3 regions of the Pseudoduganella dura genome follow, and region 1 is predicted to be linked to each of the others. Evidence: predicted binding sites of a transcription regulator. Region 1 holds the regulator's gene; each other region holds the start of a gene.
What was found. Region 1 encodes sigma-54, which starts transcription at its own class of promoters, with help from an activator protein. Its sites were predicted from a motif close to TGGCANGNAANCTGCTTT; they were not measured.
Positions count from the first base shown of each region.

Region 2: GJV26_RS10400 (flavin monoamine oxidase family protein) is a predicted target of sigma-54. The motif match lies at 1,998-2,015, and genes of this name have one in related genera.
Region 3: GJV26_RS18985 (formate/nitrite transporter family protein) is a predicted target of sigma-54. The motif match lies at 1,917-1,934, and genes of this name have one in related genera.

Region 1 is NZ_WNWM01000002.1:2,528,082-2,538,089, reverse strand. It holds gene GJV26_RS11150 (TonB family protein) at 1-408, shown strand, start outside; gene GJV26_RS11145 (YnfA family protein) at 383-712, opposite strand; gene GJV26_RS11140 (monovalent cation:proton antiporter family protein) at 724-2,697, opposite strand; gene GJV26_RS11135 (KpsF/GutQ family sugar-phosphate isomerase) at 2,865-3,863, shown strand; gene GJV26_RS11130 (KdsC family phosphatase) at 3,863-4,405, shown strand; gene lptC (LPS export ABC transporter periplasmic protein LptC) at 4,437-5,030, shown strand; gene lptA (lipopolysaccharide transport periplasmic protein LptA) at 5,061-5,708, shown strand; gene lptB (LPS export ABC transporter ATP-binding protein) at 5,705-6,469, shown strand; gene GJV26_RS11110 (RNA polymerase factor sigma-54) at 6,476-7,951, shown strand; gene hpf (ribosome hibernation-promoting factor, HPF/YfiA family) at 8,043-8,417, shown strand; gene GJV26_RS11100 (enoyl-CoA hydratase/isomerase family protein) at 8,575-9,657, shown strand; gene GJV26_RS11095 (amidohydrolase family protein) at 9,665-10,008, shown strand, end outside.
Region 2 is NZ_WNWM01000002.1:2,367,432-2,377,439, forward strand. It holds gene GJV26_RS10395 (c-type cytochrome) at 1-370, opposite strand, end outside; gene GJV26_RS10400 (flavin monoamine oxidase family protein) at 367-1,941, opposite strand; gene GJV26_RS10405 (TnsB C-terminal domain-containing protein) at 2,419-4,203, opposite strand; gene GJV26_RS10410 (DEAD/DEAH box helicase) at 4,476-6,737, opposite strand; gene GJV26_RS10415 (alpha/beta fold hydrolase) at 6,976-7,980, shown strand; gene GJV26_RS10420 (bifunctional diguanylate cyclase/phosphodiesterase) at 8,003-10,008, opposite strand, start outside.
Region 3 is NZ_WNWM01000002.1:4,334,811-4,344,818, forward strand. It holds gene GJV26_RS18980 (CHASE domain-containing protein) at 1-1,684, shown strand, start outside; gene GJV26_RS18985 (formate/nitrite transporter family protein) at 1,996-2,808, shown strand; gene GJV26_RS18990 (bifunctional protein-serine/threonine kinase/phosphatase) at 2,856-4,589, shown strand; gene GJV26_RS18995 (transposase) at 4,733-5,518, opposite strand; gene GJV26_RS19000 (sugar phosphate isomerase/epimerase family protein) at 5,724-6,542, opposite strand; gene GJV26_RS19005 (phytanoyl-CoA dioxygenase family protein) at 6,539-7,378, opposite strand; gene GJV26_RS19010 (LysR family transcriptional regulator) at 7,477-8,448, shown strand; gene GJV26_RS19015 (hypothetical protein) at 8,421-9,446, opposite strand; gene GJV26_RS19020 (hypothetical protein) at 9,614-10,008, shown strand, end outside.

The DNA.
Region 1 (10,008 bases):
AAGAACGAGGCGCTTGGCGAAGAATGGCTGCTCAAGGCCGCGCAGCAGGACCATCCGCCGGCACAGGCGCAACTGGCTTCGCTGCAGCTGCGGCGCGGCACCGTGGATGCCGGCACGATCGCACTGCTGGAGCGCGCGGCCGAGCGTGGCGAACCGGCGGCCCGTGTCATGCTGGGACGCTGCTACGAGCGGGGCACCGGCGTGCCGCAGGACGGGGCAAAAGCCTTCGCCCTGTATGCCCGGGCGGCGGCCGGCGGCAACGGCGACGCGAAGCGCGCGCTGGCGAACCTGTACGACCAGGGAGTCGGCCTGTCGGAAGATCGGCTGGCTGCCCGGACGATCCTCGGGCGCACCGGCACGGAGCCGGCCGGGAATGCGGTCGCTAAACCCGCGGCTGCAACGCAATGACGGCCATGCCGCCCAGCGCCAGGGCGGCGCCCAGCGCATCCCAGCGCGTGAGCGCGATGCCGTCCACGAAGCGCAGCCACAGCAGCGCCACGGCGATGTACATGCCCCCGTACGCCGCATAAGTGCGGCCGGCGGCGGCCGGGTGCAGCGTCAGCAGCCAGGCGAACAGGGCCAGGGAAGCGGCCGCCGGCATCAGCAGCCACGCGGGCCGGCCGCCTTTCAGCACCAGCCACGGCAGGTAGCAGCCGGCGATTTCGGCCAGCGCCGTGACGGCGAACAGCAAGGCAATCCTCAACATCTCCATGGCAGCCGCCGTCAGCCCAGCAACTGGTGCTCGGCGCGCGCCACCGCCTGCGCGTTGCCGCGCAGGACGACCACGTCGCCCGCTTCCAGTACCGTGCCCGGCGCGCCCTCGAGCCGCCCCTTGCCGCGCCGGATCGCCATCACCTCGGCGCCCTCGACATCGAGCTCGCCCACGGTGCGGCCCACGCAGTTCGATGCCTCCGTGAGCGTCACCGTGTGCAGCCGCGTCGCTTCGGTGTCGTCGCCCACATCGCTGATGCCGTGGAAGTAGCCGCGCAGCGACGCATAGCGCTCCTCGCGCGCGGCCTGCACGCGGTGCACCACTTTACGAAGCGGCACGCCCAGCATCACCAGCGCGTGCGAGGCCAGCATCAGGCTGCCCTCCATCAGTTCCGGCACCACTTCGGCGGCGCCGGCCGCCTTCAGGCGATCGAGGTCGGAGTCGTCGTGGCTGCGCACGATCACCGGCAGCGTGGGCGCCATCTCGTGCACCAGGTGCAGCACCTTCAGCGCCGACGGCGTGCTCGCATACGTGATCACCAGGGCGCTGGCGCGGTAGATGCCGGCGGCCACCAGGCTCTCGCGGCGCGCCGCGTCGCCATACGACACGCTGGCGCCTGCCAGGCGGGCTTCCTGCACGCGGGTCGGATCGAGATCGAGCGCGTGGTAGTCGATGCCTTCCTCCTGCAGCAGCGTGGCCAGGCTCTGGCCGCTGCGGCCGAAGCCGGCCACGATCACGTGCTTCTGGGTGGACATGGTGCGCGCCGCGAGCTTGGTCAGGTTCAGCGACTGCATCATCCATTCGTTGCTGGAGAATTTCAGCACCAGCTTGTCGGAATGCTCGATCAGGAACGGCGCCACCAGCATCGACAGCACCATCGAGGCCAGCACCACCTGGATCACGAACGGGTCGACGAGCTCCATGCCGCCGGCCACGTTCAGCAGCACGAAGCCGAATTCGCCGGCCTGCGCCAGCGCCAGGCCAGTGCGCATCGACACGCCGTCCGACGAGCCGAACAGCTTGGCCAGCCCGGCGATCAGCGCGAACTTCAGCGCCACCGGGAGCACCAGGAGCAGCAGCACGAGCCACCAGTTTTCCAGCACCACGCGCACGTTGAGCAGCATGCCGATGGTGATGAAGAACAGGCCCAGCAGCACATCGCGGAACGGCTTGATGTCCTCTTCCACCTGGTGCTTGTATTCGGTCTCGGAGATCAGCATGCCGGCCACGAAGGCGCCCAGCGCCAGCGACAGGCCGGCGCGCTCGGTGATCCAGGCCGCGCCCAGCGTCACCAGCAGCAGGTTCAGCATGAACAGCTCCTGCGAGCGCCGCTTGACCACCACCGTGAACCAGCCGCGCATCAGCTTCTGGCCGAAGAACAGCAGCACCACCAGCACCACCACCGCCTTCAGCGCGGCCCAGCCCAGCGTGACGAGCAGGTTGTCGGGGTTTTTCGCCAGCGCCGGGATCAGGATCAGCAGAGGCACCACGGCGATATCCTGGAACAGCAGGATGCCGATGATCTTGCGGCCATGTTCCGATTCCAGCTCCAGCCGCTCGGTGAGCATCTTGACGACGATCGCCGTCGACGACATGGCCAGCGCGCCGCCCAGCGCGAACGCGGCCTGCCACGAGATGTGGATCGACGGCGGCAGGGCGCGGGCCATCAGCCAGCCGAAGGCCAGGGTGGCCACGATCGTCAGCCCCACCTGGGCCATGCCCAGGCCGAACACGTCGCTGCGCATCGACTTGAGCTTGGGAAGCGAAAATTCGAGGCCGATCGAGAACATCAGGAAGACCACGCCGAATTCGGCCAGCGCATGGGTGGCGTGGCTGTCGTCGGCCAGGCCCAGCGCGTTCGGGCCGATCAGGATGCCGACGGCCAGGTAGCCGAGCATCGGCGGCAGGTGCAGCATGCGGAAGGCCACCACGCCCAGCACGGCGCTGCCCAGCAGCAGGAGGGTCAGTTCGAGAGGGGAAAACATGCCAATGAAGGGAAATATCCGTGAACGGTGCGCTGGGCTGGCCGCCCCGGTGCGCGGGCAGGGGGCCGGTTGGTTCGCCGGTTATTCCATGTTTGTAACATCTGGCAAGTTTTTTGCTTTCCCAATTCGGCTATACTTTCGGCATGAGTGTAACCCATGAAAAAACAATGCTGAAAGCTTTTGATGCAACAACCGCAAGCCGTGCGCTGGTGCTGGCGCGCGAAGCCCTGCAGATCGAAGCGGATGCGCTGATCGCTTTGCATTCTCGTCTGGAAACGGATGAAAGCGTAGGGAAAGCCGTCACGCTGCTGCTGAACTGCAAGGGCCGCGTTGTCGTGTCCGGCATCGGCAAATCCGGCCACATCGCCCGCAAGATCGCCGCCACGCTGGCGTCCACCGGCACCCCGGCGCTGTTCGTGCATCCGGCCGAAGCGGCGCACGGCGACCTGGGCATGGTCACGCCGGACGACGCGTTCATCGCGATTTCGTATTCGGGCGAAAGTACCGAACTGATGGCGATCCTGCCGGTGGTCAAGCGGATGGGCGGCGCGGTGATCTCGATGACCGGCAAGCCGGAATCGAGCCTGGCGAAACTGGCGGACGTGCACCTGGATGTTTCCGTGGCCAAGGAAGCCTGCCCGATGAACCTGGCGCCGACCGCCTCCACGACCGTGACGCTGGCGCTGGGCGACGCGATCGCCGTGGCGCTGCTGGACCTGCGCGGTTTCAGGGAAGAGGATTTCGCCCGCTCGCACCCGGGCGGCGCGCTGGGCCGCCGCCTGCTGACGCACGTGCGCGACATCATGCGCCAGGGCGATGCGATCCCCGCGGTGGCGACGGATACCCGGCTGCCGGATGCACTGATGCAGATCACGCAAAAAGGCATGGGCATGACCGCCGTGGTCGATGCACAATACCGCCCGGTGGGCGTGTTCACGGACGGCGACCTGCGCCGGATGATCGACAAGGTGCAGGACTTCGGCAAGGTCGTCATCGGCGACGCGATGCATCCCAACCCGCGCACGATCGGGCCGGACAACCTGGCCGTCGACGCCGTCGCCATCATGGAAGAGCACCGCATTAACCAGATGCTGGTGGTCGACGACAGCGGCACGCTGGTCGGCGCGCTGCACATCCACGACCTGACCCGCGCAAAGGTGATCTGATGAAATCCACGGTGATCGACGCGGCCCTCCTGGCCCGCGCCGCGAAAATCAAGCTGTTCATCTTCGACGTCGACGGCGTGCTGACGGACGGCTCCCTGCATTACGGCGCCGAAGGCGAGGCGTTCAAGACCTTCAACGTGCAGGACGGCCTGGGCATCAAGCTGCTGCAGGAAGCCGGCGTGCTGACGGCCATCATCAGCGCGCGCCGCTCGCCGCAGGTGACGGCCCGCGCGAAGGACCTGACGATCGATTTCGTGCACCAGGGCGGGCACGACAAGCTCACGCCGTTCAAGGCGCTGCTGGCCCAGCAGAACCTCACCGAGGAGCAGGTGGCCTTCATCGGCGACGACGTGGTCGACATCCCGATCCTGACGCGCGTGGGCCTCGCGCTGGCGGTGCCGAACGGCCGGCCGGAAGTGCTGGCGCGCGTGCATCACGTGACGAAGAATCCGGGCGGCCATGGCGCCGTGCGCGAAGCGTGCGAACTCGTGCTGCGCGCGCAGGGCAGCTACGACCGCGTGTTGGCCCAGTTCCTGATCTGACATGCGGGGTTGACATCAAATGGGAGAAGCCATGCGCAACCAGCGAACCGCACACCGTTACCGCCTGTCGATCGGCATGCTGCTCGCGCTGTTCGGCGCCCTCGGCTCGTTCTGGCTGGTCGAGCTGATGAACCGTACCGGCGAGGCCATGGAGGCCGGCATCAAGGTCGACGAACCGGATTACATCGTGGAACACTTCTCGTTCGTGCGCATGACGAAGACCGGGCAACCCAGCTACATCATTTCGGGTGATAAACTGACCCACCGCCCGTCCGACGATTCGTCGGACATCGTCAAGCCCGTGGTGCGCAGCATTGCCGGCGACAAGCCGCCGATGGATATCCACGCCGAGCAGGCCCGCGTTGACCAGGACAACACGCGGGTGACGTTGACGAAGAACGTGAAGATCGACCGGGCCGCATCGCCCGCCGCGCGCGACATGCACCTGGCCACCGAGAAGCTGACGATTTACCCGGACGAAGACCGCATGGAAACCGACTTGCCGGTGCGGATGGAAAGCGGCGGTGCCACCGCCACCGGCATCGGCATGAAAGCCAACAATGCGACGCGCCAGCTGACGCTGGGGCAGGGCACCATCGTGTATCCGCCCCGTCCGAGGCAATAGGTCAAACAGAATTCGCAGATAGGAATCGAAATGAAGAAACTCATGCTGTCGGCGCTATTGCCGGTGCTGCTCCTGGGAGCGGCGGGCATTGCATCCGCCGAGAAGGCCGATTCGTACAAGCCCACCGAAATCAACTACGGCCGCCTCGATGCGGACGATGTGAAACAGGTGTACACCTTCACCGGCGACGTGACGCTGACCCGCGGCACGCTGCGGATGAAGGCCGACAAGGCGGTGGTCACCTACACGCCGGACGGCTACCAGCTGGCCACGCTGACCGGCGGTGGCAAGAAGGTGGCATTCCGCCAGAAGCGCGACGGCGAAGGCGACCAGTGGATGGAAGGCGAGGCCGACCGCATCGAGTACGATGAAAAGGCCGAACTGGTGAAGATGTATTCGAAGGCGAAGATCCGCCGGCTCGAAGGCAAGAAGCCGAGCGACGAGGTCGAAGGCGAGTTCATCTCGTACGACAGCCGCCGCGAGTTCTTCAGCGTGCGCAACACGAGCACCGGGGCCGACAAGCCGGGCGCCGGCCGCGGCACGATGGTGATCCAGCCGAAACGCACGGAACCACCCGCGGGCACGCCCGCCAACGCGCCCGCCGGTGCGCCCGCTGGTGCACCCGCAGTTGCCCCATCCTCCACCCAACCGCCGGCCGCGCCGGCAGCGGGGCAATGATGGCGCAGGCGGTGGAAGGCTGCGAAAGCACGCTGCTCGTGCGCGGGCTGCAAAAGAGCTACGGCAAGCGCCAGGTGGTGCATGACGTGTCGCTGCAGGTGGCATGCGGCGAGGTGGTGGGGCTGCTGGGCCCGAACGGCGCCGGCAAGACCACGTCGTTCTATATGATCGTGGGGCTGGTCGCGTCGGATGCCGGCACGATCGACCTCGACGGTACCGATATTTCCAGCCTGCCGATCCACAAGCGCGCCACCCTCGGCCTGTCGTACCTGCCGCAGGAGGCGTCGGTGTTCCGCAAGCTGACGGTGGAGGAAAACATCCGCGCCGTGCTGGAGATCCAGAAGGTCGACGGCAAGGGGCTCGGCAAGGCGGAGATCGACGAGCGCCTGAACGCGCTGCTGGCCGACCTGCAGATCGAGAAGCTGCGCGAGAACACGGCGCTGTCGCTGTCCGGCGGCGAACGCCGCCGCGTGGAAATCGCGCGCGCGCTGGCCACCAACCCCCGCTTCGTGCTGCTCGACGAGCCGTTCGCCGGCGTCGATCCGATCGCCGTGATCGAAATCCAGCGCATCGTGCGTTTCCTGAAAGGGCGCGGCATCGGTGTGTTGATCACGGATCATAACGTGCGCGAAACGCTGGGCATCTGCGACCGGGCGTATATCATCAATCAGGGCAGCGTACTGGCCTCCGGCCGACCCGACGACATCATTGCGGACGAGTCGGTACGCCGCGTGTATCTGGGTGAACATTTCCGTATGTGATCAGCCATGAAACAGTCTCTGCAACTCCGCACCTCCCAGCACCTCGCGCTGACACCGCAGCTGCAGCAGTCGATCCGCCTGCTGCAACTGTCCACGCTGGAGCTGCACCAGGAACTGGAGCAGCTGCTGACCGATAACCCGCTGCTCGAGAGGCTCGACGATCCGCTCGACCGCTCGGTGCGCCTGCTCGGCGATGGCGCCATCAACAATGCGCAGCCCAACGGCGAAGCGCCGCCGGAAGGGCCGCCGGCACAGGATGCGCCGGCGGCGGCCGAACCCGAGCCGTTCGAAGGCGGCGACGGCGAAGGCCTCGATGCCGGCGCCGGCGATACCGACTGGAGCAATGCCGGCAGCGGCAAGGGCCCGGACGACGACGATTCCCGCCCCCAGCTCGAAGCGAGCCACCGCAGCCTGCGCGAGCACCTGATGGAACAGATGCGCGTGACCGTGCTGGAGCCGCGCGACCGTGGGCTGGTCGAGCTGATCATCGATGCGCTCGACGACAACGGCTACCTCGAGGAAGGGCTGGAAGAGATCCATGCCCGCCTGCCCGAGGAACTGGAAATCGAGGCCGACGAGCTGCGCACCGCGCTGAAGCTGCTGCAGAGCTTCGACCCGGCCGGGATCGGCGCGCGCAACGCCTCCGAATGCCTGGCGCTGCAGATCCGGCGCATGTCGGGCGTGCCGCTGGTCACGCGGCGGATGGCGCTGTGCATCGTCGAGAAACACCTGCAGTGGTTCGCGCAGCGCGATTTCAACAAGCTGAAGAAGGCGCTCGACTGCGACGACGAAGACCTGCGCGAAGCGCAGGCCGTGATCCGCCAGTGCAACCCGCATCCGGGCGCCGCGTTCGCGGCCGACGTGTCAGACTACGTGGTACCGGATGTCGTCGTGAAACGGGGACGCAACGGCTGGATCGTCACGCTGAACAACGACGTGATGCCCCGCCTGCGCGTCAACGCGCTGTATGCCAGCCTGCTCAAGCAGGGCAAGGGCGAAACGCAGATGAATGCCCAGCTGCAGGAAGCCAAGTGGCTGATCAAGAACATGCGCCAGCGCTTCGACACGATCCTCCGGGTGGCCCAGGCCATTGTCGAGCGGCAGAAGAACTTTTTCTCGCATGGCGCGGTGGCAATGAGGCCCCTTGTGTTGCGTGAAATTGCTGATACACTGGGCCTGCACGAGAGCACTATCTCTCGGGTAACAACTCAAAAATATATGCTGACCCCGCACGGCATGTTTGAGTTGAAGTATTTTTTTGGCAGCCATGTCGCAACCGAAGCTGGTGGGGAAGCTTCCTCGACTGCGATACGGGCGCTGATCGTGCAATTCACAGGAGCCGAAGACCCGAAGAACCCTTTATCCGACAGTAAGATTGCGGACATGCTGGGTGAACAAGGCATGGTGATTGCGCGACGCACTGTTGCCAAATATCGCGAAGCATTGAAAATTCCCCCAGTCAGCCTCCGCAAGTCCTTGTAGAAATCCTGGTTGTGCTCGGGTTCCTCTACGCCTCCATGTCTTGTCAATGGAGACCGCATGAACCTGCAATATTTTCTTTAGGAGTGTGTGTATGAATCTGACCATCAGTGGACACCATATCGACGTAACCCCTGCCATTCGCGAGTATGTGCAGAGCAAGCTGGAACGCGTTAGACGTCATTTCGATCAATTGATCGATGTAAGTGTGATCCTGAGTGTAGATAATCTCACCGAGAAGGAAAAAAGGCAGAAGGCGGAAATCAACCTGCGCATGTCGGGCAAGACCGTGTTCGTGGAAAGTGTCGCGCACGACCTGTATGCGGCGATCGACACGCTGATCGACAAGCTGGACCGCCAGGTCATGAAGCACAAGGATAAAGTGCAGAACCACAATCATGAAACGATCAAGCACCTGAGCGAGAACGAGAGCGCAGGCGAGAGCGAGATTCCCGCGCCGGCTGCATAACGACCGCCGCAGGTACCGTGCAACAGAAGGGCGCTTGCAATGCGCCCTTTGTTATATCCGCATCATGTGTCCCATTTACATTCGGGGCAAAGCTTTCCGCCACATGGTTCGCATCCATGGCTAGAATGGGGCCATAACGACAACGATACGAGACACCATGACCGACCACGTCCATGCCAAGGTGGGTAACGACACCGGCTTCATTACCCTCGACCGGCCCAAGGCCATGAACGCGCTGTCGCTCGACATGATTCGGGCGATTACCGGCACCCTGCTGGACTGGCGCGACAATGACGACATTTCCGCCGTGGTCATCCGCAGCACCACCGAGAAGGCGCTGTGCGCGGGCGGCGACATCCGCTTCTTCCACGCGGCCGGTCGCGCCACGCCGCAGGGCGGCAGCGCGCAGATCGAGGATTTCTTCACCGAGGAATATGCGCTGAACTACCTCGTGCACTGCTTTCCGAAACCCTACGTGGCCGTGATGGACGGCGTGGTGATGGGCGGCGGCATGGGCATCGCCCAGGGCGGCCCGCAATGCGGCGTGCGGGTGGTGACGGACCGCACGCGGCTGGCCATGCCGGAGGTGAATATCGGCCTGTTTCCCGATGTGGGCGGCAGCTACTTCCTGTCCCGCGCGCCCGGCAAGCTGGGCGTGTACCTGGCACTGACGGCGCTGGCGATCGACGCGCCCGATGCCCTGTATTGCGGCCTGGCCGACCACTACGTGCCGGCCTCCGAATTGCCGCAGCTGGCCGACCTGGTCGGCTCCACGGCGGGTGCGGGCCTGCGCGAAGCGGTGGCGCTGTTCGGCCGCTCGCTGCGCCATGAAGCGGGCCCGTCCGCGCTGCAGGCGCACCGCGCGCTGATCGACGACCATTTCGCGCACCGCTCGGTGGACGAGATCGTCGCTTCGCTGCGCAGTGACGATCATCCGGTGGCGCGCACCGCGCTGGCCGCGATGGAGCGCCGCTCGCCGCTGATGATGCGCGTGACCTTCGAGATGATGCGGCGCGGTGCCACGATGGGCATTGCCGATTGCCTGCGCATGGAGCGCAACCTGGTGCGCCGCACGTTCGAGCACGGCGAAGTGATCGAAGGCGTGCGCGCGCTGGCGATCGACAAGGACAATGCGCCGCGCTGGAATCCGCCGTCGCTGGACGGTGTGACCGACGACATGGTGGCGCGCTTCTTCGAACCTGCCTGGCCCACGTGGGCCCACCCGTTGCGCCACCTGTGAGGCCGCCATGCACCGCCGCGCTTTCCTGACATTCTCCGCCGCCGCGCTGGCCGCGCCGGCCTTCGGCGCGGACCCGTCGCCGGCCGCCGGCCCGGTGCCCGTTGCGGATCACCACCAGCACCTGTTCAGTCCGGCGATGGCGCGGCTGCTCGATACCGGGGCCGGCGGGCCGCCAGCGATCGCCGCGAAGGATGTGATCGCGCTGCTCGATGCGGCCGGCATCCGGCGCGCCGTGCTGCTGTCGGTCGCCTACGTGTGGGGCAGCCCGTCGCGCAGGATCGACGACGAGCAGGCCAAGGTGCGCGCCGAGAACGACTTCAACGGGGCGCAGGCGGCCATGTACCCGGACCG
Region 2 (10,008 bases), 160 kb from region 1:
AAACCTCGGCCGAAATTTCGGTGCGCAGTGCGGAGACATCGCCTTCGGCAATGGCGGGCGACTGGTTGCCCCAGCTGGAGCGCGCATAGGTCAGCACGGCGGCGATGTCGCCATCGTTCAGGCTCTGCGAAAAGTCCGGCATGCCGCCGCGCCCTTTCAACAGCACGGTGGCCGGTTCCCTGGCCGGCCCCTGCACCAGCGAATTGCCGGCCAGCGCGGGAAACGCGCCCGGAATGCCCTTGCCGCTGGCCTGGTGGCAGGCCGCGCAATTCTTCTGGTAGACGGCCTTGCCGTCGGCGGCCGCCGCGTGCAGCGGCGTGGCGGCCACGAAGCCGACCAATGCCATCAAGGCTGAAACATGGTGCGTCATGCCATCGCCCTTTCATGGATGCGCGCCATCTGCTGCCATGCCGATTCGATCGCGCCGGCCTGCCAGCCCGTCAGGTAGGACAGGTGTTCGCCGGCCAGCAGCACGCGGCCTTCGCCTTCGAGCAGCGTCGGGTAGGCGTTCTTGCGGCTGTCGTCGTTCCACTCGGCCCAGCCGCCCAGGTTGTACTGCACGCGGTGCCAGGCGACCGAAAAGGCGTTGTCGAACGAATCGCGGTAGGCGGGGAAGATCTTTTCGCCGGCGGCCAGCGCGAACTCGGCACGCTCGGCCGGGCTCAGGCCGCTCACTTCGATCGCCGCGCTCTGGTAGTTGTAGTAGCCGAGGATCACTCCCTTCTTCTTTTGCCAGCTCGTCGACGGCAGAGAGATCGTGTTGATGCCTTTCATGTCGGTCAGCACGTGGCCGCCGTAGATGTGTTCATCCTCTTCCCAGAAGCGGCGCTTCATCTGCAGGCCGATCTTGCCCACCGGCGCATAGGCCACCGACTTGATCGCGGCCTTGAAGGCGTCCGAGAAATCGGTATCGACCATGCGCAGCGTGGACAGCGGCATCGTGCACAGGCAGAAATCGGCCGTGACGGTGCTTTCCTTGCCGCTCTTCGTATCCTTGAAGGCGATCGTCACGCTGTTCTCGCCGTGGCTGATCTTTTGCACTTCCGCGTTGTAGCGGATGTGGCGGCCCACGCGCTTTTCGAATGCCTTGGCGATCGAATCCATGCCGTTCACCGGCTGGAACATCGTGTTCTGCATCGGGTAATCCTGCACCGCGCTGTAGATCTTGCCCACGCCGGAGGCGAGCAGGTCGTGGAAGGCCAGCGGATCGGAGAACGAACCCGGTCCCGGGTTCATGCCGGCACCGGGATTGACGGCGAAGCCGCGGCCGCTGCGGCCCTTGTAGCTGAGGTCGCCCGCTTCCAGGTGGCCCTCGTGCTTCAGGTAGTCGAGCAGCGCTCGCTGGTCGTCGCCGGTCAGCTGCTTGTCGAGGCCGTTGCCCTGCACCGTCTTGGCCAGCAGCTCGGCCACGTGGCCGCGCAGGTCGGCCTTGATCTGCGCCGGGCGCAGCCGCTGGTTCGACAGCGGGCCGCCATTCTCTAGGTAGACGAACGAATGGTCGTTATCGTTGACCATCACTTCCAGCGGCACGTCGAACTGGCGCGTGTAGTGCAGCGTGGACTGGTGGTGCAGCGGAATGCGCCACGGCCCGTGGTTGATGTACTGCCCTTTTTCAAACGCGCAGCGCTGCGTTTCGCCGCCCAGCTCCGTGAGCTCGAAACCGTTGCGCGCGGTCTGGCAGCGGCCGCCGGCAAAGCCGCGCGCTTCCAGCACCTGCACGCGGTAGCCCAGCTTGGCCATCTCGTAAGCGGCCGTCATGCCGGCCAGGCCGGCGCCGAGGATCACCACCGACTTGCCCTTGCCGCTGCCGCTCAGCGCCGGCGGGCCGGACATCGTCGACCCGATGCCCATGCCCCAGGCATTCATCGCGTTCAGCAGCAGCCCGGTCCCGCCCACCGCGGCGGCACGGTACAGGAAATCGCGCCGCGTTACCGCTTTCATCAATCCACTCGTCATCGCAGCCCCTTGTGTTGGTGAACTTGCTTGCACATAGGTATCTAGCAATCGGTGTGCCACGGCTTGTCCGGAAAGCACTCTTTTCGGCGAGGCGAATGAAGTCGTTTCGGCCACGGCGCCTGGCGTGGCATGGCGGCGCGTGCCGCGGAGGGCGGGCCGACATGGGCGTCACACTTTGTTCGATGGGTGCGAAAGCGCGACAGTCCGTTCGGCGCCGGGCCATGCACCAGCACGACGCAGCGGGGCCATCGCGCATTCCTTGATGTAGCGCAGCAAATGTCCTGGGGCCAGGCCCCAGGTCAAAGACTGTGCAAGATCAAAGAATGGCCTGGGGTCAGACGCCAGGTCAAAGTCTGTGCAAGATCAAAGATGTCCACCGGGCGGAAGCCGGGCTGTCCGGCGCCAGGCCAAAAAAAAGCGCGCCGGGTGGCGCGCTGAAAATACGACGAGGTTGAAAAAAGGTCAGCCGACGAACCCGGCGATGATGCGTTCGAAGCTGGGGTACTGGCCGGCCGCCTGCGGGCGGCGGACCGGCGCTTCGGGCTGCGGGAAGGGGCGCGCCGTGGCGGTGCTGCGCTGGCAGGCATGGAAACGCATCGGCGCGGCCGGGTCGGGCAGGTAGACGCCATCGCCGATGATCCCGTCGTGCTCGCCATTGTCGTCGCATGCCACGCGCACCACCCAGCGGCCGCGCTGGCGCGCCCGTTCGAACCAGCGCTCTTCCACCGCCTTGGCGCAGGTGTACAGCTGGCCGTTGACGCTGATGCCCTCCTCGGTCACCAGCGCATCCTGCAGCGGCAGCAGCGCGCAGCGCACCAGGTCTTCGGCGTATTGCTTCAGAGCGGTGCCGCGCTCGCGCATGCCCCAGTCCCACAGTTGCAATGGCGCCGGGCCCTTGCCGTCGCCCTGCAGGTTGTGCTCGAGGATGGCGTCGATGACGAGGCGGCGGAACTGGCCGATGTCGAGCGCGCCATCGAGCGCACCCAGTTCGGGCGCGGTGGAGGACGGCAGCGCGGGCGCGTCGGCGCGCAGCAGGCCGAAACGGCGCTCCAGCGCGGTTCGCGCCGGCACCTCGGCCGGAATGCCCGTCACGCAGCGTATGCCGAAATTGTCCTGCAATGCGCGGCCGCCGTCGCCGCCGGCCAGCGCGCCGGGCACCAGCAGCCGGTCGGGCAGGTGGCGGCAGGGCCAGTCCTGCGCGGCGATCGCGCGGCCGTGCCGCAGCGCGAGGCGCGGCTTGTCCGCCGCGCAGTTGGCGAGCGCCGTCAGCGCATGCTGCCAGGCGGGTGCCTCCAGGCTCACGTGAAAGCCCGTGACCATGCCGGAAAACATGTCGCTGACGAGGTAGACGACGGGCCGGCCGGCCAGCCGGCGGCGGTCGCCGCCGGCCAGCAGCTGCACGTCCGCGCGCACGGCGGCCACCTGGAAGGCGGCACCCGGCCGCCCTTCCGCATCCACCAGCGCATGCGGCGCCAGGGGCAGAGGGCGCGGTGCCGGGCGCAGGATGCGTCCCTGGTCGAGCCAGTAGCTGAACTGGCCGAAGCTCGGCACGGCATCGCTGGCGGCGGCGCGCACCACGTGCATCGTGTCGGGCACGACGCGGCGTTCGCAGAAGAATTCGCGCAGCATCGCTTCATACGCGCCGCGGCGCGAAAAACGCGTGCCGGTATAGGTGGCCGCGGCAACGCGGAACACGCGGCGCATCGGCTCGTCGACATTCACGCCCGGTGGCGCGCCTTCGCGGCGCGGCCGGCCGCGCTTGATGCCGGCGGTGGAGGCGCGTGTCTTGCCCCGCGCGCCGCTGTTCGAATAGTCCGGCAGCAGCGCGTTCGGCGTCTGCCCGCGCTGCCAGTAGCGGCGCAGGTAACGGTAGATCGTGGGGTGCGATACGCCGTGGCGTGCCGTGTAGTCGGCGATCATCTGGCCGCGCCGGCGCGATTCGTAGATGCCGGGTTCGTCGCCCGTGAGCTCGGCGACGATGGCCCAGGCCCGCTCGCGCAGCGCGAGGTGGCCCGGCTTGATCGCCTCCTGGTCCGCCACGACCAGCCAGGGATCGTCCGCCAGGCGGCGCGCGCGGCCCGAAGCCAGGTCGGCTTCCAGTTCCGGCAGCCGCGCCGGCTCCACGTCGCAGCCCTTGCCGTCCATGTCGAACAGCCAGGCCATCGTGCGCGCCGGGTCGATCCACAGCACCCGCATCGTGCGGCGCCGTGGCGCGCCATATTGAAGTAAGTCGTTTCGCAGTAACATCCGCCCTCCTCGGTGGAGAGTAATAATGCAGATGTCTATGCAAGTATCGGGCCAGCCTCTGCCGAGGTCATTGGGCCCTGAAACACCCTTCGGCGGGCGCGATGGGCATTATCGTGGTGCAGGCACGGCACCGTGTCCGTGCACCAATCTTACTAATGGCTTACAGGGCGTGTCCATAATGAACATGGGCCGCCCATGCGGGCGGCCCATCCGTGTCGGCGCCTGGCCGGTGCCCGCTTGGCGCTTGGCGCTTGGCGCTTGGCGCTTAGCGCTTAGCGCTTGGCCTTCGCCTTGCCGGCGACCGGCTTCTTCGGCGGCGTGTGCTTGCCGGACTGCGGCGGCATCGCATCGGCCTTGCTGATCTTCAGCTGCTGGCCGCCGACCCATACCTTGCCCAGGTGGCGGAAGATCTCGTCCGGCATCCCGTCCGGCATTTCCAGCACCGTGTGGTCCTCGAAGATCTCGATACGGCCGATGTAGCGCGCTTCCAGCCCGCTTTCATTGGCGATCGCGCCCACGATGTTCGACGGCGTGGCCTCGTGGTTGGTGCCCACTTCGATCCGGTAGGCGCGCATTGCCAGGCCGTCCTGCGCCTTGACGCGCTTCTTCTTCGGCGCTTCTTCCTCCACGGCGTCGGCCACCACGGCATCGAGGCCCTTGGGTTCCGCTGCCCTGGATTCCGCTGCCTTCGGTGCCGCGGCCCTCGGTGCCGCTTCGGGCGCCGACTCCCGTGCCGGCTTCGGCGCCGCTTTCGGCGCCGCCCTGGCCGGTGCCGGCGCCGGTGCGCCCGCCACGTTCGCAGCGGGCTCGCCGTCGCGGCGAATCCGCATCGGCCGGCCCGCCACCCGCACGCCGGTCAGCGTGTCGAGCACGTCGGCCGGCAGGTCGGCCGGCATGTCGAGCACCGTGTAGTCTTCGAAGATCTCGATGCGGCCGATGAACTTGGAGTCGACGCCGCCCTCGTTGGCAATCGCGCCGACGATGTTGCCCGGCTTGACGCCGTCCTCGTAGCCCACTTCGATGCGGTACGTCGCCATGCCCGGCTCCGGTTCGCGGGCGATGCGCTCTTTCTTGGGATAGGCCGGGCGTTCCGGGCGCTCGGCACGTTCCGGGCGCTCGAACCTGTCACCGCGGTCGCCACGATCGGGGCGGGCGCCGCGCTCTTCGCGCTGGGGCGCCGCCGGGCGGCCATCCTCGTGCCAGCCTTTTTCCGATTTCTTGTCGAGCAGCAGCGGGGTGTTCCCGCGTGCCAGCTTCGCCAGCGCGGCGGCGATTTCGCTGGCCGGCACATCGTGTTCGCGCTCGTAGTCGGCAACCAGCGCCTGGAACTGCTCCAGGCCGCCTTCGGCCAGCGTTTCCGTGATCTGGTCCTTGAACTTGGCGATGCGCACGTCGTTGACGGCCTGCAGCGTCGGCAGGTCCATCGGCTTGATCGGCTGGCGCGTGGCGCGTTCGATCGTCTTGAGCAGCGTGCGTTCGCGCGGCGTGATGAACATGATCGCATCGCCGCTGCGGCCGGCGCGGCCGGTGCGGCCGATGCGGTGCGTGTAGCTTTCCGCGTCGTACGGCACATCGTAGTTCACCACGTGGCTGATGCGCTCCACGTCCAGCCCGCGCGCGGCCACGTCGGTGGCCACCAGGATATCGATCTTGCCATCCTTGAGCTGGCCGATCGTGCGTTCGCGCGCCGCCTGCTGCATGTCGCCGTTGATCGCGGCGGCGGAGAAACCGCGCGCGGCCAGGCGTTCGGCCAGTTCCTCGGTGCCGATCTTGGTGCGGCTGAAAACGATCATGCCGTCGAACGGCTCCGCTTCCAGGATGCGGGTCAGCGCGTCGAGCTTGTGCATGCCCGATACCAGCCAGTAGCGCTGGGTGATGTTCTCGGACGTGGTGGTCTTGGCGGCCACCGTGATTTCGGCCGGGTCGCGCAGGTAGGTGTTGGCGATGCGGCGGATCGCCGACGGCATCGTGGCCGAGAACAGCGCGGTCTGGCGCGATGCCGGCGTTTCCTGCAGGATGCGCTCGACGTCGTCGATGAAACCCATGCGCAGCATCTCGTCGGCCTCGTCGAGCACCAGCGTCTTCAGCTTCGACAGGTCGAGCGAACCCTTGTCCAGGTGATCGATCACGCGCCCCGGCGTGCCGACCACGACGTGCACGCCGCGCCGCAGCGCGGACAGTTGCGGGCCGTAGCTCTGGCCGCCGTAGATCGGCAGCACGTGGAAATTCGGGATATTGGCGGCATAGCGCTGGAACGCCTCGGCGACCTGGATCGCCAGTTCGCGGGTCGGTGCCAGCACCAGCGCCTGCGGCGTGACCTGGCGGATGTCGATCCGCGACAGGATCGGCAGCGCGAACGCGGCCGTCTTGCCGGTGCCGGTCTGCGCGGTGCCGAGCACGTCGCGGTTGGCCAGCAGGTGGGGAATGGTCTGCGCCTGGATCGGCGACGGGGCTTCGTAGCCCACGTCGCTCAGTACTTTCAGCAGCGGGGCGGACAGGTTCAGTTCGGAAAACAGGGAAGGTATGGCAGTCATGACGGCACTCGCGATAAATTATTGTTCGAATCGCCCAATGCGACAGGAAAGGGCATAGTTTACCCTGTCCGCGCCATGGCCGTCTCACGGATGGCGCCGCGGCCGCGTCGGCTCAGCCGTTTTTCGGCTATATTTGCCGGTTGCCGCCCTGCCCGGGCCCCGGCCCCCGGCCCGAACTTGCGCTGGAAAGCAGCAGCACGGCAGCAATCCGCCCGCCCAACACTTCGCAGGAATCATCATGTTCAAACTGTCGACTTCGTTCTTCCTGGCCCTGGCCGCCGTTACCGGCAGCGCCGTCCATGCCGCCGGCGCCGCCTACGGCCCCGAACTGCAGGGCTTCAAGTACCCGTACCCGGTGCAGCATTTCCGCTTCAATTCGCAGGGCCAGACGATGCAGATGGCCTACATGGACGTGAAACCGGCCGGCAAGGCGAACGGCCGCACGGCGGTGCTCATGCACGGCAAGAATTTCTGCGGCGCCACGTGGGAAGGCACGATCGCCGCGCTGTCGCAGGCCGGCTACCGCGTGGTGGCGCCCGACCAGGTGGGCTTCTGCGCCTCCAGCAAGCCGCCGCAGTACCAGTACAGCTTCCAGCAGCTGGCCGCCAACACGATGGAGCTTCTGAAGAAGGCCAGTATCGACAAGGTGGTGCTGGTCGGCCACTCCACGGGCGGCATGCTGGCCACCCGCTTCGCGCTGATGTATCCGCAGAACGTGTCGCACCTGGTGATGGTCAACCCGATCGGCCTGGAAGACTGGAAACAGCTCGGCGTGCCGTACCGCACCGTGGACCAGTGGTTCGAGCGCGAGCTGAAGGTGTCGGCGGAGGGCATACGCAATTATGAAAAAAGCACTTATTACATGAACCGCTGGAAGCCCGAGTACGAAAAATGGGTCGACATGCTGGCCGGCCTGAACGCCGGCCCGGGGCAGCGGCTGGTGGCGTGGAACTCGGCGCTGATCTACGACATGATCTACACCCAGCCGGTGGTGCACGAATTCCCGCAGCTGAAGGTGCCGACGATCCTGATGAACGGCGACGGCGACACCACGGCGATCGGCAGCGACATCGCCCCGCCGGAAGTAAAGGCGAAGATCGGCAACTACAAGGTGCTGGGCAAGGAAGCCGTCAAGCGCATCCCGCAGGGGCGCCTGGTCGAGTTCCCGGGCCTGGGGCATGCGCCGCAGATCGAGGATCCGGCGGGATTCCACAAGGCGCTGCTGCAGGCACTGGCGCAGTAAGCGCTCTCCGGTACGGTATCGCTCAGCCGCCCGCCCCCACCGTCATGCCGTTGCCGGCCGCCAGCTGCGCCTCGTTCTCGTCGAGCACGGTGTTGATGGCGGTGGCCGGCACGGGGCGGCTGAAGTAGTAGCCCTGCATCTGCGAGCAGCCGTGCTCGCGCAGGAACGACAGCTGGTCCAGCGTTTCCACGCCTTCGGAGATCACCTGCAGGTTCAGGTTCGCCGCCAGCGCGATGATGGTGGTGACGATGGCCGCATCGTCCGGGTCGATCGTCAGGTCGCGCACGAAGGCCTGGTCGATCTTCAGCACGTCCACCGCGAAGCGCTTCAGGTGGGCCAGGCTGGAGTAGCCGGTGCCGAAATCGTCGATCGCCAGCTTCACGCCGAGCTTTTTCAGTTCGAGCATCACGCCGATCGCGTGCTCCACGTCGTTCATCACCGCGCTTTCCGTCAATTCGAGTTCCAGCGTTGCCGGTTCCAGCCCCGTTTCGGCCAGTACGCGCGCCACGTCCGCCACGAAATCCTGTTCCGCCATCTGCCGCGCCGAGACATTGACGGCCACCCGCAGGTAAGGGCGCCCTTCCCGTTGCCATTCGACCAGCTGGCGGCAGGCGCTTTCCAGCACCCACGCGCCCAGCGGCAGGATCATGCCGGTTTCTTCCGCGAGCGGGATGAAGCGGCCCGGCGCCACCATGCCCATTTCCGGATGCTGCCAGCGCACCAGCGCCTCCATTGCCACGATGCGGCCGCTGGCGATGTCCACCTGCGGCTGGTAATACAGCACGAATTCGCGGCGTTCGAGCGCGCGGCGCATCGCCGTTTCCATCTGCACCCGCTCGCCCAGCCGCTCGCGCATGGCGGTGGTATAGAACTGGTAATTGTTGCCGCCCATTTCCTTGGCGCGAAACATCGCGATATCGGCCCGTTCCATCAGCACGGCGGCATCGGTGCCGTCGTCCGGGCAGATCGCCACGCCGGCGCTGCCGGAAATGAATTGCTCCTTGTCGTCGAGCATCAGCGGGGCGGCCAGCGCGGCCAGCAGCCGCTGTACCTGCTCGGGCCGGGGATGGCGCGCACCGTTCTCGGGCAGCAGCGTCAATGCGAATTCGTCGCCACCCAGCCGGGCCAGCGTATCGTCCGGCCCCAGGGTTTCGCGCAGCCGCGCGGCCACGATCTGCAGCAGCCGGTCGCCGCCCCGGTGGCCCACGCGGCTGTTGGTGAACTTGAAGCGGTCCAGGTCGAGCGACACCACCCACAGCGCGCGGCCATCGTGCATCGCCTGGCTGATCGCGCCATGCAGGTGCTCGTGGAGCAGCAGCCGGTTCGGCAAGCCGGTCAGCGCGTCGTGCGTGGACTGGTGGTGCAGTTCCGTCTCGTAAGCCTTCATCGCCGTGATGTCGTAATGGATCGCCACGAAATGGGTGACCACGCCATGCTCGTCGCGCACCGGCGAGATATGGGCCTCCACCCAGAACTGCGTGCCATCCTTGCGGTAATTGCGCAGCACCGCGTGCCCGTCGCGCTGCTCGCGCACGGCGGTGCGCAGCGTCTGCGCGCCCGGCTGGCCGGTATCGTCGCGGTACATCAGCCGCGGGCTCTGGCCCATCACCTCGTCGCGCGTGTAGCCGGTCTGCTCCTCGAACGCCGGGTTGACATAGACGATCGGATTGCCGGCGCCGGCCTCCATGATCATGATCACGTTGGTCGACGATTCGATCGCGCGTTCCCGCAGCAGCAGCGAGCGGTTCGCCTGGGCCAGTTGCGCCGTACGCTCCTCGACCAGGCGCCGCACCGTGCGGTTGCGCGTGGCGAGCGTGTGGGCCCAGGCCGTGCCCAGCAGCGTCATCACGACCCCCAGCGCCAGCGCCGACAGCGATGCCAGGTGATCGGCCAGCCCCACCGCGCGATCCATGTCCGCCACCACCTGCCACTGGCGTCCGGCCACGTCGATCGGTACCGACAGCGGCGCGGGCGGCCGCGGGTACAGCCACGACACCGGCGCCATCACGACCGGCTGGTCAAGTTCCG
Region 3 (10,008 bases), 1.8 Mb from region 1:
GCGCCTGCCGGTCTACCGCAAGAACGTGCCGCTGGGTACCGTGGAGCAGCGGCGCGATGCGCTGGTGGGCTTTGTCGCGATCGTGTTCCGCGTTACCGACCTGATGCGCGAAGTGATCGAACCGCAGCTGCTGAGCCACGTGCACGTGGTGATCCACGATACCGGCTATGTGCTCGACGGCACGCCGCCGACACCGACGATCGACGGCCTGCTGTTCGACAGCGCGGGCAAGCTGGGCGGCGCACGGGAGGCGCGCCGCACGGTGCCGGGGCTGCTGTCGAAGGCGGTGCTGAACGTTGGCCAGCGCCGCTGGCTGCTGCAGGTGCAGGGGTACGACGGCAGCCGCTACGGACGCGGCCATGAAACGATCTACCTGATCGGCGGCTGCGGCTTCCTGATCAGCACGCTGATCGGCGTGTTGCTGGTCACGCTGCAGCGGCGGCGCGCGCTGGCGCACACGCTGCGTGCCGCGCTCGAAGAACAGCGCGCATTGCAGGACAGCGCCGTGGTGGGCATCGGCCTGTTTTCCGATGGCCGCATCGTGCGCTGCAATCGCGGCCTGGAGGAAATGCTGGGCTACCCGAACGGCACGCTGGCCGGCCAGCCGACCACGATGCTGGTGCCGGATGGGAGCGACCCGTTCGACTGCGGCCTGGCCGGGCAGCGCATGCACCGCGAGCTGGAACTGACCCGGCGCGGTGGCGACAGCCTGTGGTGCATCGTCAACGGGCGCATGCTGGACCGGCAGGCGCCGGACAAGGGCTGCGTATGGGTGCTGTGCGACATCAGCGACCGGCGCCACACCGAAGCCGCGCTCGAAAGCACCCTGCACGAGGTGGCGCAGCAGAAGGAGCAGGTGGAAGAGGCGCACCGCGAGCTTTCCAATGTGCTGCACCAGTTGCGGCAGGCGCAGGATACGTTGATCACCTCGGAAAAAATGGCGGCGCTGGGCGCCCTGGTGGCCGGCATCGCGCATGAACTGAACACGCCGATCGGCAACAGCCTGCTGACGGCTACCGCGCTGGCCGACATGGTGGCCGACTTCGAACGCCAGCTCGAAGGCCCCGGCGTGCGGCGCTCGGCGCTGGAAGCGCACCTGAACGATGCCAAGACGGCCTGCGGCATCATCGCCGGCGCGCTCGGCAAGGCGGCCGACCTGATCACGTCGTTCAAGCAGGTGGCGGTCGACCAGACATCGGACCAGCGGCGCCGCTTCGACCTGGCCAGCGTGGTGCACGACACGCTGGCGACCTATTCCGCGCAACTGCGGCGCGCCGGTTGCGAAGTGCGGGTCGACATACCGGGCAACCTCGACTGCGACTCGTACCCGGGCAGCATCAGCCAGGTGCTCAGTAACCTGATCAACAATGCGCTGCTGCATGCGTTCGTCGGCCGGCCCGACGGCCTGGTGACGATCGCCGCCCGTGCGCTGGACGGCGACATGGTCGAGCTGCGCTTCATGGACGACGGCGTGGGCATGAACCACCGCACGCTGCACCAGATCTACGATCCGTTCTTCACCACCAAGATGGGGCAGGGCGGTTCCGGGCTGGGCATGAACATCGTCTACAACATCGTCACGGGCGTGCTGAAGGGCAGCATCCGCGTGGAGTCCACGCCAGGCAGCGGCACGGCGGTGGTGCTCATGCTGCCGCGCACGGTACCGCACGCCGCCGCTGCCTGACCGCCACGCCGCCGGCATGCACCACGGGCAGGCAAACGCTCCCGAACGGTGCCGTGCATCGTGCGCGGCACCAGAATGGACCGCTGCCGCGCAAACGCCAAAACAACTTTATTCGATGCGGCGCTCCCCGATCGGGCGCGGCAGTCCTTGCTGGTGCGCCGGTGCACCAGCGCATGGCGCCGCCGGCCAATATCGTGCGCCGGCATGCCTGGACGGCCCGGCGTGCATTGTCGGGCCCGGTTTTTGCTTCGCTTCAAGTAAAGAGACTGAATTTTCAGTACATCGATCAAAACTTCAAGGGGAGAAGCAATATGGCGTACCTGGTGCCGACGGAATTCGTGACCAAGATGGTGGATGCGGGCGAATCGAAAATCTACATGGCCACGCGCGATGCGCTGATCCGTGCCTACATGGCCGGCGCGATCCTGGCGCTGGCGGCCGTGTTCGCGGTCAGCTGCTCGGTCGCAACCGGCGTTCCCCTGATCGGCGCCATCCTGTTCCCGGTGGGTTTCTGCATGCTGTACCTGATGGGCTTCGATCTGCTGACCGGGGTGTTCGTGCTCACGCCGCTGGCGCTGATCGACAAGCGTCCCGGCGTGACCGTCGGGCGCATCCTGAAGCATTGGGGCATCGTCTTCGTCGGCAACTTCCTCGGCGCGCTGACCGTGGCCGTGCTGATGGCCTACATGTTCACGTTCGGCTTCAACACCGATGGCGGCAAGATCGCCCAGACCGTGGCGCACATCGGCGAAAACCGCACGACCGGCTACGCCGCCTACGGATCGGCCGGCATGCTCACGCTGTTCATCCGCGGCATGCTGTGCAACTGGATGGTCTCGATGGGCGTCGTGGGCGCGATGATTTCCACGACCGTGGGCGGCAAGGTGCTAGCCATGTGGATGCCGATCATGCTGTTCTTCTTCATGGCGTTCGAGCACTCGGTGGTGAACATGTTCCTGTTCCCGTTTGGCCTGATGATGGGCGGTAATTTCACGATCATGGATTACCTGATCTGGAACGAGATCCCGACCGTGCTGGGCAACCTGGTGGGCGGCCTGGCGTTTACCGGCCTCACGCTGTACACCACGCACATCAAGACCGCCGCCAAGCGCAAGTTCAACTGATCCGGGCATGCCGGCCCTGCACCAGCGGCCGGCATCCGTTACCCACCATGCCCGCGCGACTCACGCTGTCCATCGGCCAGCACACGGACCCCGGCCGCAAGGCCGTCAACCAGGACTTTCACGGCAGCTATGTGCCGCGCGAGCCGCAGTTGTCGGTAAAGGGGGCCGCGCTGGCCGTCGCCGACGGCATCGGCAGCAGCGATGTCAGCCACATCGCCAGCGAGACGGCGGTGGCCGCCTTCCTTGAAGACTACTATTGCACTTCCGATGCGTGGTCGGTGAAGACGTCGGTCGAGCGGGTGCTCGCCGCCACCAATTCCTGGCTGCATGCGCAGACGCAGCAGGGCCAGGGCCGCTACGACAAGGACCGCGGCTACGTGTGCACGTTGTCGGCGATGGTGATCAAGTCGAATACCGCGCACCTGTTCCACGTGGGCGATACGCGCATCTGCCGGGTGCATGCGGGGGCGCTCGAACCGCTCACGGTCGACCACAGGGTGTCGCTCTCGCCCGGGCAGAGCTACCTGGCGCGCGCGCTGGGCGTGGATGCGCACCTGGAAATCGACTACCGCACGGTAAGCCTGCAGCCTGGCGACCTGTTCATGCTGGCCAGCGATGGCCTGCACGAACATGTGTCCGCGGCCGAAGTGCAGGAAGCGCTGTCGGCGGGCGCCGACCTGGATGAAGCGGCGCGGCTGCTGGTGGCGCGTGCGCTGTCGAACGGCAGCGACGACAACATCACGGTGCAGCTCGTGCGGGTGGAAACCCTGCAGGCGCATGACGCCGGCGAGCTGCTGCAGCAGATGGCGGAACTGCCGTTCCCGCCCCAGTTCGAGCCGCGCAGCGAATTCGACGGCTACCGCATCATGCGCCCGCTGCACGGCAGCAGCCGCAGCCACGTCTACCTGGCACTCGACCTGGCCACCGGCGAGAGCGTGGCCATCAAGACGCCGTCGATCGACCTGCGCGACGATCCCGTCTACCTGGAACGCTTCCTGATGGAGGAGTGGATCGCGCGGCGCATCGTCAGCCCGCATGTGATCGAGCCGGTCGTCACGGAGCGCAAGCGCAGCTACGTCTACCTGGTGACCGAATATATCGAAGGGGTCACGCTGGCGCAATGGCTGCGCGACCGCGGCAAGCCGGACCTGGACGCCGTGCGCGATATCGTTTCGCAGGTATCCAAGGGATTGCGCGCGTTTCACCGGCTGGAGATGCTGCACCAGGATATCCGCCCCGAAAATGTGCTGGTCGACCGCACCGGCACCGCCAGGATCATCGACTTCGGCTCGGCCAGCGTGGCCGGCGTAATGGAAATGACGCCTTTCTCTCCCGGCGGCGGCGGGGCCACGCTGGCGGGAGCGGCTTTGTATGCCGCGCCCGAATACTTCCTCGGCGAGCCGGGCACGGTGCGCTCCGACGTGTTTTCGCTGGGCTTGCTCGCCTACCACATGCTGACCGGGCAGCTGCCGTACGACGTGCGCATCCCGCAGGCGAAAAACCGCGCCGCGCAGCGCAAGCTGGTTTATACGCCGGCACGCGGCCATGACCCGTCGATTCCCGCCTGGGTCGATGCCGCCATCGAGAAGGCGGTGTCGATCGATCCGCACAGGCGCCATGAAGACGTTTCCGAATTCGTCTTCGACCTGCACCGGCCGAACCACGCATTCCTCGCGCGCACCCGGCCGCCCCTGATCGAGCGCAATCCGGTGGCGTTCTGGAAGGGGATGTCGTTCGTGCTGTTGCTGGCACTGGTGGTGGACCTGGCGCTGCGGCGATAGCGGCACCTGTTGCCGAGCCCGTGTCACTTTGGTGCCAGGCACCGATGTGACACGGGCTCGGCCATTTGTCACTCTGGTGCCAGGCACCGATGTGACACGAACCCGGCCGTTAGTGCGCCGGTTGTATTGCAGGCAAGATCGGGTCAGCAGGCAGAGCCGGGCACGCCGGCCGAGGTAATCCGGCTCACAGTTCTGACGGATATATTGAAATGCCGGGCGATCTGATCGCGAGAATAGGCGCCACTCATCCAGGCAGCCACAATGGCGGCATTACGGCTGGGCAGATTTCTTTCCAGTTCATCAAGGACTGGAATTGCGGTGAATGCCTGGGAAAGATCGATGTATCGGGAAATGGCTGCCACGGGGCGCCTCTTGATCCCGGTGCCGGCATCTACAAATGCCCGGTATGCCTGAATGCGCTCGGCCAAGGCCGCGCCACTGAACTGGTCGATGACGCACATTGAATTGAGCCATTCCGGCCTGGCTTTGATACCGCTGACATGCAGGTGCGTACTCCAGCGCCAATCATCGGCTTTCGCGGCCAGCTGCGCACGGACTGGATTCAACACGATGTAACGGAGCAGTTCGAGAAGATGCTCCTGCCGTTCCACCAGTTCGAGGTAGCAGCGGCGTTCGAATACATGGCCACTCAAGCCATGGCGCCAGTTGAACTTCTGTGCGTATTTCCCGTTGAGGTAGTGCATGGTTGCCGAGATATTTGCGTCCGGTGTTTCGACCAGCAAATGGAAGTGATTCGGCATCAGGCAAAGTCCGTAGACCACCAGGTTGAATCGCGTTGCCGCCTCGCCCAGCAAGCGAAGCCAAGCAAGATGGTCGCGGTCATCCACGAATATATTCGCGCGACGGTTCCCGCGTGATGTCACGTGATAAATCGCGCCTGAAAACTGGATTCTGTTTGGTCTGCCCATGCAGGCAAGTTAGCACCGTCCGCAAACGATGCGCTGAGTTCGGTCACGCATGCATGCGCAACTTTGCTGATGAGTCAGTGTCACTTCGGTGCCTGGCACCAAAGCGACACGAGCTCGGCCGTTGGGACTGTCAGCGCTAACGCTCCCGCAGCATGTCACTTTGGTGCCTGGCACCAGAGTGACACGAGCTCAGCCGTTGGCACTGTCAGCGGTACCGCTCCCGCAGCAGCGCAGCCATCGCCACGTTCAGCTCCCACGCATCCGCTACGGGCGCCTGCGAGTAGGGCAGCCGGAACGTATAGGGCGCCGGTCCGAATTCCGGCGTGATGGTGACGAGCGGGGCGCCGGCGGCGCGCCGCAGGGTAACGATGCGGTCCCACCAGCCCAGGTGGGCGGCCAGTTCGACGGCGTATTCGGGGGCGCGGAAGTCGGGCACCTGCGGGCCCTGGGCGTGGCCCACGCGGGCGTGGATGTGCCGCACGCGCGGCAGCACGGTGTCGAGCGTGGACGGCTGGTCTTCCAGCAGCGATTCGCAGGCGGCGCACCAGTGCGACAGGTCGGCCGTCAACAGCAGGCCCGGCAGGCGCTCGAGGTAGGGGCGCAGCAGCATCGGGTGGCCGGAGAAACGGCTGCGGTGGATTTCATGCACGATCGGCACGTCGTGCTCGCGGGCGATTGCATCGGCCAGCGCGATCAGTTCCTCGTTCTGCTCCTGCGTATAGAAATCCTTGCCGGTCTGCGAATTCACCAGCAGCGGCCGCGCGGCGCACGCCTGCGCCAGCAGCGACTGCAGCGCGATGCGGTGGGCATGGAACTCGGTGTGGAACACCGTTTGCCATTGCGACACGACGAGGTCCAGCCCGGCATCGGCGATACGCCGCAGCCAGTCCTCGCGTTCGGCGCCGTCGTCCGGCAGCGACATCTCGATGCCGTCGAACCCCGCCTCCAGCACGCGCTCGATGAACACCGGCGCGGACAGTTCGTTGTTGCCCCACTGCGGAGCGAGAATGCGGATCGCCGTCACACGAACCCCCGTACCGGGAACGATTCGTCGCGCTGGATCCAGTTGCGCGGCGAGTAGACCGTGCGCCCGTCCGTCACGTGCAGCGTGTACGCATGGCGCGATACCGCCGAGCGGTTCGGCGCGCTGTAGTGCGGCAGCAGTCCGTGGAAGCAGACCAGCGCGCCGGCCTTGCATTCGAGCGGCACGGCGGTGCTGTCGTCCGGCCATGGCGTGGCATCCAGTTTTTCCACCGCGATGTCGTCACCGCTGCGCACGAAGCGTTCGCGCAGCGGCGTGCGGTGCCCGCCCGGCTCGGCCCACAGGCAGCCGTTGTCCAGCGTCGCGTCTTCCAGCGCGAACCAGAACGTGGTCACGCTGATCGGGTCGGTATCGAAATAGGTCGCATCCTGGTGCCAGCGCACCTCGCCGCCGATGCCGGGCTGCTTGAAGATGTACATCGATTGCCATACCTGCGGCTGTTCCAGTGCCAGGTCGCGGGCGACCTGCTGCAGCCGCGGGTCGTTCGAAAAGGCGCGGAATGCCGGATCGAGATCGTGCATTGCGTGCCCGATCTTGTTGATCGACAGCTCCTTCGCCTGGCGCAGCTGCCCGTCCGGGCCGAACGCCTCTTCCTCGAAGAAGCAGCGGATCGTGTTGTCGGAGCGGAGGAAGTACTCGTCGGCCTTCTTTTCCTGGTCCTTCGTGGTGAAGATGCCGCTGGCGGCGGCCGGGTCGAACGCGTCGACGATTCGCGCGGCGCCGGCGCGCAGCGCGGCGATCTCTTCCGGCGACTTGAAGCCGGGAATGACGAGGTATCCGTCGCGTTGGTACTGTTCTTGTTGCGCTGCGCTCAGCATGGCATGGCTCCTGGTAAGTGATGCCGTCGATTGTACGGAACCCGCCTGGTCACCGATACCCAGTCAATGGTTGACACATTGTCGCCAAAGTGAAGACAATGACGGCCATGGACCAGTTGCGCGCAATGGAAATCTTTGTCGAAGTGGCCCGGCAGCGCAGCTTTTCCGGCGCGGCGCGCCGGCTCGGCCTGTCGCGCGCGATGGTATCGAAGCATATCCTCCAGCTGGAGGAAAAACTGAACGTCCGGCTGCTGCACCGCTCCACCCGCGAAGTGAGCCTGACCGATGCCGGCCAGGCCTACCTGGCCCCGTGCGACGCGGCCGTGAGGGGAGCGCAGGAAGCGGCGCGCATCGTCATGCAGACCGGCGATACGCTGGCCGGCCCGTTGCGCATCCAGGCGCCGTCGAGCTTCGGCGTCGCCTGGCTGGCCGATGCGCTGGCCCGTTTCAGCCAGCCGCACCCGCAACTGCGGCCCCTGCTGCATGTGGACGATGCGCTGCTCGATCCGATCGCCCACGGTTTCGACCTGACGATCCGCGTGGGCGGCATTCCGGACAGCCGCGCGCTGGCGATCCGTCCGCTGGCGCCGTGCCGCGCCGTGCTGTGCGCATCGCCCGGCTATCTCCGCAGCCACGGCAAGCCTGCCGCACCCGAGGATCTGCGGAACCACCGCTGCCTGCATTTCTCGCACCTCACCGACGGCACCGCATGGCACTTCGAACGGGCAGGCGAACGGCGCACGGTGCACGTCGACGCGTCGTTCACATCGAACAACGGCCTGGTGCTCCACCATGCGGCGCTGCAGGGCACCGGCATCGTCTACAGCACCACGTTCCTCGCCTGGCGCGAGCTGCAGGCCGGCACGCTGGTGGCGGTGCTGCCGGAATGGCAACTGCCGCTGAATTACCTGAGCGCGCTATACCCGGCCAGCGGCCGGCCATCGCCCAAGGTGCGCAAGCTGATCGATTTCCTGGTCGCGGAGTACCAGCCGGTGCCGCCGTGGGATGCGGCGCCCGGGCCGGCCGTTCACCTTCCCGCGCTTCAGACCGTCCACGCTCCGTCCGCATAAATCCGTTCGCCGTCGAGATACACGCCTTCGGTCACCGCGAACACATCCACGTGATAGCGCGCATCCTTGCGCCTGATCTGCGGCTTCTGGTATTGCCCGTGCTTGGCGCCCAGCGACAGGTGCACGCCGCACATCCGCTCGTAGGTGCCGATATCGTCCACCGTGCGGGTGAACGAGAATGCCCGGTTCATGCCGAAACCCAGCTCGCGCACCCACACGTCGCCTTCATGGGCGCGGATGATGGCCAGCATCTCGTCGAAAGCCGGCGTGCTGTTTTCCGCGCCGGTCACGCGGCCCCGCTCGACGATCATCGTGACCGGTTCGAGCGGGCGGTTGACGCGGAACGACGTATCGCCGAACACGAACACGCGCACGCGGCCGTTCACCGCTTCCAGGTCGCGTGCCTCCGTAAACACTTCGCCGATCGGGAACAGCCCGCCCACGTTCTTCAGCGCCGAATAGTCGCCGATGTTCAGCTTGGCTTCCTCGAACGGCGAGGCGAACACGAGCTCGGCACCGTTCCCGCTGTCCACCACGCCGCCCTGCGCCCGGTCCAGGCGTTCCTTCAGCGCATGGCCCGTGCCGCGGAAGTAGGCCGGGTCGTAGGCCAGCGCGTCGATGTACACCAGTCCCTGGGCGCCCGGCATGCGCGACAGGTGCAGGTGCTCGATCACTTTCAGTCCCTGCTGGAACAGCTCCATGCGGATCCGGTACTCGTTGAGCCGGAAGCTGGTGGTCTGGATCAGCACCACCAGGTCGCGTGGTGCCAGTGCCGCGAAGGCGGCCAGCACCTCGTCGGCGGCGACCGCGTCGAAATCGATGAAGACGCCGCCGGGCAGCGCGCGCCGGTAGGCTTCCGTCAACACGGCGTTCAGCTCGCTGCGGCGGTCGAACACCACCAGCGCCCGGTGCGCGGGCCCGTGTTCGAGCGCGAAGGCGAGCAGGTCGGCCACGTTGCGCGCGGCGGTGTCGATGGCGGTGGATGGAAAAGTCGTCATGGTTGCAGGGCTGGTAAGGAAAACACAAAAGTGTTGCGGCGCGCTCATTATAAATGTCGCCGCAGGCGTGCAATGCTTGTAGCTGCCGGGGGTGCAGGGTAGAATCGGCGGAAGATATAGCCTACGGGCAACACTTATAAGACCCGCGCAAACCACGGAGCGACAGGATGAGCATTACATTTGGCCAGGATTTGCCGCTCGAGCGGCCCGATGCGGATGGCCGCGCGGCGCTGTTCGTCCCGAAGGCGGATATCAAGGAAGATGTGCTGCAGACGCTGCGCAAGGGCGCGGCCGTGGTCGGCTTCGGCAACCATGACCGTACCGTCACGATCTACTTCGAAAGCAACCGCTTCAACGAGCCGACCCTGGCCAAGTGGGAGCAGAAGGCGCGCAAGGCCTACGCCCGGCTGGTGGACGACCTGCCCACCACTTCCAAGATGCAGACCCGGCTGGAATATTTCGAGCAGGTGGGCTACATCAGCGGCAAGGGCCTCAGCATCCGCCGCATGGACAGCCTGAAACGCTGGCTGGAATTTTCCGAGGCGCTGGACACGGCGCCGGC